2 regions of the Microbulbifer sp. JSM ZJ756 genome follow, and region 2 is predicted to be linked to the other one. Evidence: predicted binding sites of a transcription regulator. Region 2 holds the regulator's gene; the other holds the start of a gene.
The links. Region 2 encodes LexA, which represses DNA repair genes until DNA is damaged. Its sites were predicted from a motif close to ACTGTNTNTANANACAGT; they were not measured.

Region 1 (4,208 bases), on a different contig from region 2:
CCAGGCCTCCGAGGTCAGGTCCTGGAAGACCCAGTAGAGTGCACCTTCGTCACCGCGGGCAATGTAGTAATCGCGGGCGTGGCGGCGGTGTTGCCACCAGTAGCCATCAATGCGTTCCGGGCCCTGCAGCAGGCGCAATTCACCGCGGTAAAACAGGCGCTGGTTGCGGCAATGGATGCGATCGGGACGCGGCAGCAGCCAGTTGGGGCGCGGTGCATTCACCGGTTGCAACTGGTGGCCGCGTTTGCGGCTGTTCAGCACCAGGTTGTCGGCACTCTGCCATGCCTGCTCCGGCAGGTGACTCTCCTTCAGGGTGACGCCTGACAGTGACTGGTGGCCCAGCCGCGCCTTGAGCTTGTCGATTAGCTGGTGGCTGCGCTGCACGCGGCTGGCTTCCCCGAACAGGTCATCGTCCACCGAATCCTGGCCCAGCGGTTGCAGCCTGTCGCAGGTCAGGCCGATTGCTTGTACAGGTTGCTCGAGGGTGAGCCGCTCGAGTTGCAGCTTTGTCAGGGCGATCAGGCGCTGGGGATCCAGTTGCGGTCGCGAGATTTCCACACTGAGCACCTTGCAACCCTGTTGCCCGAAATCCAGTTTCCAGCGCAGCTGCTGGCTGTAGAGCTGTCGCCGCTGCAATTGCTGGCACAGCTCGCGGACCAGCCGGCTGGCGGGAAACAGCAGCTGCTCGCTGTTATCCAGCGGGCTGGGAAAAAACAGCTCACTGTGGAACTCCGGCGGTGGCTGGTAACAGGGGACCGGGTCATGGCGGGTGCCGTTGAGGCGCGCCAGGTAATTGACAAAGTCGCGCCCGAAGCGGGTCCCCACCTCAGACAATGGTATGGCCAGTAACTGGCTGACCCGCTTGATACCGCAGGCATAGAGTTTGGCTATGGTCTTGTGGTCGCAGTCCAGCAGTTTGCCGGGGGCAAAGCTGATCCACTGGCGCCATTGCTGGGGAGAGGGCGGTGCCTTGGCCCCGGCCAGCCACTGCCTGTGCTCTTCCAGCTGGCTCAGCATATGGGCAGCACTGGGGCTGTGCCCCAGGCCCATAAAGGCACTGATATGCATCTGTTGCAGTTCGCTGCGCAACTGCTGCAGGAGCGGCTCCAGTCCGCCATTGGCTTTCAGGCAGCCGCTCAGTTCCAGGTAAAGGCAGGCGAAGCTGCCATCATCGCTGTGCGGGGATGCCGCGCGGGGGGAAACCACCGGGGTGAAGCTGTAACCCCACTGGGCCAGTTCCTGCAGTAGCTGTGATTCGCGCTCGGTATCCCGGGGAAGGAGTTCCAGGTCCGCGCACAGCGCACAGGCAGTGGCAATGGTCAGTCCGCCGGTGACAGCGCGCTCGCGGGCACTGCTGTTGACGTCCACCACCTGCTCTTTCTCCACAACCGCGCGGGGAGAGCCATCAGGCCCTGCTTGCTGGGCGCGGGTCAGTGCCTCTAACGGCAGGTTGGGGAACTGTATGCAGAGCCAGAGCATTGTATTTTCCCTGTCGTGTCTTACCGCATTGGTTATTCAGAGAGTTTTTTCGCGGCCATGGGCCGCTCCTGCAGAGAGCTTTATACTCTTCCCGGCAATCAGTGCAGTGGCCCGTCGCGGCGGGTCAGGTCCGCGGCCCGGGCCAGGTGCAGCTGCTGTCCCGAGCGGCCGCCCAGCTGTTTGATCAGCTTCAGGGCCAGCTGGTCGCCGTCGCTTGCGAGCTGCAGCCGCAGGCTGGCCGGTGAGGGGCTGCTGGCACAGGATTGCGGGCGGAAGTGGAAGTGCAGGCATTCCCCATCCCGTGCGGCCACCTGCAGCCGGCGCAGGTCCCTGTCCGCGGGCGGCTGTCGTTCCTGCCAGCTGAGCAGGGCGCCGCAGCAGCCAGACTGCAGTGTTTGTTCCATGGCCCAGAGAGTGTCGCGCGGTCCCCGGGGATGCAGGATCAACAGCTTTTCCAGTTGCACCCCGGCACTGGCCAGCGCCGGGGCATAGGGGATATGGGGCGGGTTGACCAGCACGACCATCTGCTCCTGGCGGGTGAGTTCCGCCAGTGCCGGTAGCAACAGGCTGAGCTCGCCGATACCGGACTGGTCCACCAGCAGTTCGGTGGTGGCGCCACGGGGCCAGCCGTGTCCGGCCAGCAGGGCATCGAGCCCGCTGTAGCCGGTGGCGATGCCGTTACGCCGGCGGTGATGCTCATTGGCCGCCTGCCAGATATCCGCCCGCGCCAGCAGCTGGTCCAGGCGTTGCTGCTTGAGCTGATCAGTTAACTGCTTGTTTTGTATAAGGTTTTCGGCACTGCTCACGATATCTGCCCTCGCGATCTGGTCCCTTTGGGAGTTGTTTCTGTATATCTGTACAGTATGTACTGTTGATTTATACAGTAGTCGGGCTGCCCCAACAAGGGTATGGGGCTTGATCGGGCATGGATTTCCACCAGTTCCATCAACAGGTCCGGTGCTGACGGGGAAGGTGCGGTGTGGGCGGGACTTACCCCGGGACAGGCAAAGGCGGCATTCCGGTGCCAGCCAGTCGCGATTGACACTTTTTTGCACAGTTCAAACCGGCTATGATTCCGCCTCTTTACAGACCTGCACAACGACAAGCACAGCCGATTCAAATGAGGGGGGCGGAGTGAGTATCAAATCCGATAAGTGGATTCGCCGGATGGCCGAGCAGAATGGCATGATCGAGCCGTTCGAGGCGAGCCAGGTACGCCACAATGGCAGCGGTGAACGCCTGATTTCCTACGGTACCTCCAGCTATGGCTACGACGTGCGCTGTGCCCCGGAATTCAAGATCTTTACCAATGTGCACTCCGCCACGGTGGATCCGAAGACCTTCGACGAGAACAGCTTTGTCGACGTGGTGGGCGATTCCTGCGTGATCCCGCCCAACTCCTTTGCCCTGGCGCGTACAGTCGAGTATTTCCGCATCCCGCGCTCGGTGCTGACCATCTGCCTGGGCAAGTCCACCTATGCGCGCTGCGGCATCATCGTCAATGTGACGCCGCTGGAGCCGGAGTGGGAAGGGCATGTGACCCTGGAGTTCTCCAACACCACCAACCTGCCGGCGAAGATCTACGCCCACGAGGGTGTGGCCCAGATGCTGTTCTTCGAGTCCGACGAGGTCTGCGATGTGTCCTACAAGGATCGCGGCGGCAAGTACCAGGGCCAGCGCGGCGTAACCCTGCCGCGGGCCTGATGGCCTGATGGCCTGCTCCTGCGCCGGGTGCCCGCCGTGCCCGGTCCCTTCAGCTTCCCCACCCCATGAGTGAAGCCAGTCCCAACCCACTGCCCGAACAGGTCGATGTACTGGTGATTGGTGCCGGTGCAGCCGGTCTTATGTGTGCGGCAGTGGCTGGCCAGCGTGGCCGCAGCGTGCTGGTAGTCGATCACGCAAACAAGGTGGGCAAGAAGATCCTGATGTCCGGTGGCGGACGCTGCAATTTCACCAACCTGTACACCGCGCCGGAAAACTTCTACAGCCGCAACCCGCATTTCTGCAAGTCGGCACTGGCCCGTTATACCCAGTGGGACTTTATCGCGCTGGTGGAGAAGCACGGGATCCCCTATCACGAGAAAACCCTGGGTCAGCTGTTCTGCGATAACAGGTCCCGGGATATCGTTGACTTGCTGCTGGCGGAGTGCCGTGAGGCCCAGGCGCAGATTCGCACCCGCTGTAGCATTGAAAGTATTGAGCCGGTGAATACTGGCTACCGGGTGAATACCAGCCTTGGCACAGTGCAATGCGAATCCCTGGTGGTTGCCACCGGCGGCCTGTCGATTCCAACCATGGGGGCCACCGGGTTTGGCTACGACATCGCCCGGCAGTTCGGCCTCAGTATCGTGCCCACTCGCGCCGCCCTGGTGCCCTTTACCCAGCACAAGCGCCAGCTGCAGCGGCAGGAAGACCTGCCCGGCAGTGCCCTGGCGGTGACCGCAAGCTGCGGCAACGGCAGTTTCCATGAGCAGATGCTGTTTACCCACCGCGGGCTGAGTGGCCCGGCCGTGCTGCAGATCTCCAGCCACTGGCGGGAGGGCGAGGCCGTCAGCTTTGACCTGGCCCCGGACCGGGAGCTGGCGCACTGGCTGAATGAGCAGCGGACCGAAAAGCCGGAGGCACACCTGCACACGGTACTCGCGACACTGTGGAGCAGGAAACTGGTCCAGCATTTCCTCGCTGAGAAGGGTATCGAGAGTCGCCCGCTGAAGCAGTTCAGTGCGGCA
Region 2 (4,208 bases):
GAGCCGCCAGTAGAAAGTGACCGGGTCGATTCCCGGCAATGCCTGGCTCAGCAGGCCGGCGAAACGACGATAGCTCTCGCCATAGCGGGACACGATATAGCGACGCAGGTGGCCCTGGTGTTGGGTATAGGCCATGCCCAGCAGGCGCATGAACCGCTGGGGATCACGCCCCTCCGCCGCCAGGCTCGCCACACCGCCGCGGAAGAGGCTACCCAACAGCTCCTCCACTTCCAGCTTTTCGCCTGCAGCCACCCGCCGGTCCAGGTCTGCGGCCAGGGTCTCTGTAAAGGGCGTCAAAAAACGCTCAAACACCGCCTGGATCAGTTCTTTTTTTGACCCGAAATGATAATTTACCGCTGCGAGATTGACCCCGGCGGTACTGGTAATGGTGCGCAGTGAGGTCTCCGTGAAGCCACGTTCGGCAAACAGTACCTCTGCGGCATCCAGAATCCGACTGACCGTATCTGTCTGGGTCATACAAATTCAAACCAACAATTTAAACACTTGTTTTGATCTGGCTGAGATTAGCACACTTGTATCCGAAAAATCGCGGGTACTGAAGGCGGCAGGCAGACATTAGATTGGAAGTCAAACGCAAGGGGACAAGGATCATGGCACATAGCCACCCTGACATAGGCAACTGGTTCGAGATGCTGGAGAGCGGACAACTGTTCGAGGTGGTCGCCCTCGACGACCTGCACAGGACAATCGAAATCCAGTACCTCGACGGCACCCTCGATGAGCTGGACATGGAGCAATGGCAGGTATTGCCGCTGGCTCCGGCTCCTCCACCCGAAGACGCCAATATCGCCTATGGCATGACCGCACGGGAGCACAGCCCCAGCTCCAGCGATCCCGGCATACCCGAAGAGCAAAACCCGCTGGATTACCTGGAGGGAGAGAGCTTCAGCGGTACCGATGAATCCCTCTGAAGCGAATGACTACTGCTCGCGCTCGCGGATGTAGTCGATAATAATTTCTGCCGCCTCATCGACGGTATCGACAACATGGAAGAGGTCCAGGTCGGATGCGTCGATACATTTGCTCTGCAGTACCGTATCCACCAGCCAGTCGCGCAGGCCCGCCCAGTAGCGGCGCCCTACCAGAACAATCGGGAAATGAAGGACTTTCTGCGTCTGCACCAGGGTCAGGGCCTCGAAGAGCTCGTCCAGCGTGCCGTATCCGCCTGGCAAGCCGACAAACCCCACGGCGTGCTTTACGAACATGAACTTGCGCACAAAAAAGTAGCGAAAGTGGAGGCTGATATCCTGGTATGGGTTGGCCGTCTGCTCGAACGGCAATTCAATATTGAGGCCGATGGATGCCCCCGGCTGCGGGTGTGCCCCGCGATTGCAGGCTTCCATCAATCCCGGCCCGCCGCCGGTGATTACCGAGATTCCCTCCGCAGCCAACAGCTCCCCGAGCCGTACTCCCTGTTTATATTCCGGGCTTTCTTCGGTAAACCGCGCGCTGCCAAATACGGTCACCGCACCAGTCAGCGCAATCAGGCGCTCTATTCCATCCACCAGCTCGGACTGGATACGCAGGACGCGCCAGGCCTCGGGCATCTTGGCATCTAACATTCCACTTTCCCTGTTCTGTCGCGTTTCTCAACGCTTGTTATTTTGTCGGTTCTTCCCTGTCTCTCCCTCCAATGTAGCAGTATGTGACGACAGCGCTGTGAATTTGCGCCGGGGGTAAATCTGTATATAATCACAGCAACTGTATAAAAATACAGACACACGACCAGGTGAATCTATGACCAATCTCACGGCCCGCCAATCCCAGGTACTCGAGCTGATCAAGACCTACCTCGATGAAACCGGCTATCCCCCTACCCGCGCGGAAATTGCCCGGCAGCTGGGGTTCCGATCCCCCAATGCCGCCGAAGAACACCTCAAGGCGCTGGCCCGCAAGGGTGCCATCGAAATGGTGGCGGGAGCCTCCCGCGGAATCCGTATACCCGATTATCACCCGGGGTTGCCGATCGTCGGTCGTGTAGCAGCGGGTAACCCGATACTCGCCGAGGAAAATATCGAGGATTACTGTGACCTGCCCACAGACTTCTTCCACCCGCCGGCAGATTACCTGCTGCGCGTCCACGGAATGAGTATGCGGGATGCGGGAATTCTCGACGGCGACCTGCTGGCCGTGCAGCGCACTGACCAGGTACGCAATGGGCAGATCGTTGTCGCCCGGATTGAGGACGAGGTAACCGTCAAGCGCTTCCGCCGCAAGGGCAACCAGGCAACCGTGCAACTGCTGCCGGAGAACGAGGAATTCGATGTAATTCAGGTAGATATGCGCGACAAGCACTTTGTCATTGAGGGCCTGGCCGTGGGCGTGATCCGGCAGAGTCCCTGACCCGGGCACACTCTGTAACGACGAACCCCCTGCCCTCCCAGTTGGGCAGGGCCTAACCCCCTATCTTCTCAGCAACCCACGCCTTCGCACTATTCCGCGGGTTTCGTATAGTCCCGCGGGTACCTGCCGCCGTCCGTAACTGTCACCAGCATCAGCCACGCACACGCGTCTGCGCCCCTGGCGTGCGCCCGGGCAGGACGGCGCGGCGGCCTGGCACAGTTCAACAGCCGGTTCGAGATGGGTATCAGGTGGGCCCAGTGAGGGGCTGGAGGGTATTGGATGGGCGACCAGCAGCAGCATCGGCTGTGTTGCCGCACCGCTGGCCGGCCCCGGCGAGGGGATCAGTGGATTGTGTGGTTAACAGGCTCCAATTCCTCTTCCTCGAGGTATTCGGCCGCAATCTCATCAATATTCTGCACGGCGTCGATGCCGGCTTCCAACATGGCACGGGCCACTGCAATCTTGTGCTCGCGCAAGAATTCAGAGCTGGCGTCCGAAAAATGAATACGCACCAGCGGATCCTCCTTCTCCCCGGCACGGCGCAGGGCGACATCGCCGTTGGCGAGTTCGATAATTTCAAAAGTTTCGGAGGACATTCGCTTCTCCTGCAACATCAAGTTTTGCGCAGTGTAACACAGGGAAGGAGGTAGAATCAGTGTACGGGAGGCTCCGGACTGCCCCGCGGGCCTGGGGCGGCCAGGGCTGCTGCAGCCGGAGCGCAGCAGGCAGTTGCTGGATCGCGGCCCCCGGGTTGGCCGCTAATACTCTTCCATATGCGCTCGCTGGCGCCGGATTAGCTCCACCATCGACTCCCGCCAGTTCCGCAGGGCATCCAGGTCAGGGGCGGCAGATTGCCGTGAAAGGTCGCGAAGGGGAATTACCTGCGCCGGGGAGCCCGCTCCATTGCCTTGCGAGGCGCGGCTACCGGAGAATTGCCATAACCCCAGCCAGGCCGCTTCTATACCCGCCAGCCAGCTCTCCGGGTCCCCTGCCAGGGCCTCCAGTTCGGCCGCCTCGGAAGACGACATACCGCGGGAGGCAGCATCACGGGCGAGCTGCCCCGGCGACTCCGGCTGGCTGCCCAGTTGCAGCTGGTGCGCCAGCTCACACAGGAACGCCCGGTATGCCAGCCACAGTTGCAACACCACGGCATCCTGCACGGCAGCCTGGTGCAGCCCCCCTGCGGGAGCGGACTCAAGCAGTAGCTGGCTTTTGCGCAATGCCGCGGCCACGCTGCCGGTGTAGGGGTTGGCCATAGACCCTACTTGTCCTTGGCGGCGGCTTTCTTGCGTGCCGGCTTGCGTTTGGTCGCCGCTTTCTTGGTCGCCGCCTTCTTGGTCGCTTCCACCTGCCACTTGCCATCGCGATAGAACGCGCGCCAGCCGGTGGCCTTGCCGTCTTCCTCGGACTGTACGTACTGCTCCTGGGTCTTGCGACTGAAGCGAATTACCGTATCGCGGCCCTGGTCGTCCTCGGTGGGCGCCGAGAACAGGTAACTGTACTTGGGATCGATCTCATCCTTGTGCGGCAACACCTCTTTGACCAGCGGTGCCCGCGTCTCGCGGTTCTTGGGGAACTGGCTGGCAGCAAGGAAAAGCCCCGAGGCACCGTCGCGCAGGATATAGTGGTCTTCCACCTTCTGGCAGGGCAGTTCAGGCATGGGCACCGGATCCATTTTGGGCGGTGCAGGCTGTCCATTCTTGAGCAGCTTGCGGGTGTTCTTGCACTCGTCATTGGTGCAGCCAAAGTACTTGCCGAAACGGCCCGACTTGAGCTGCATGTCGCTGCCACACTTGTCACATTCAATCACCGGGCCATCGTAACCCTTGATCTTGAAGGTGCCC

Region 1: the regulator LexA is predicted to act here: its motif matches at 2,347-2,364, upstream of imuA (translesion DNA synthesis-associated protein ImuA).

Annotation. Positions count from the first base shown of each region.
Region 1 is NZ_JBISER010000009.1:133,785-137,992, reverse strand. Features, by position in the region: gene ACH6CX_RS14860 (Y-family DNA polymerase) at 1-1,479, opposite strand, end outside; gene imuA (translesion DNA synthesis-associated protein ImuA) at 1,578-2,285, opposite strand; gene dcd (dCTP deaminase) at 2,614-3,183, shown strand; gene ACH6CX_RS14845 (NAD(P)/FAD-dependent oxidoreductase) at 3,249-4,208, shown strand, end outside.
Region 2 is NZ_JBISER010000001.1:498,051-502,258, forward strand. Features, by position in the region: gene ACH6CX_RS02175 (TetR/AcrR family transcriptional regulator) at 1-477, opposite strand, end outside; gene ACH6CX_RS02180 (DUF6763 family protein) at 612-932, shown strand; gene ACH6CX_RS02185 (TIGR00730 family Rossman fold protein) at 942-1,583, opposite strand; gene lexA (transcriptional repressor LexA) at 1,759-2,364, shown strand; gene ACH6CX_RS02195 (hypothetical protein) at 2,706-2,960, opposite strand; gene ACH6CX_RS02200 (DUF6586 family protein) at 3,123-3,620, opposite strand; gene topA (type I DNA topoisomerase) at 3,626-4,208, opposite strand, start outside.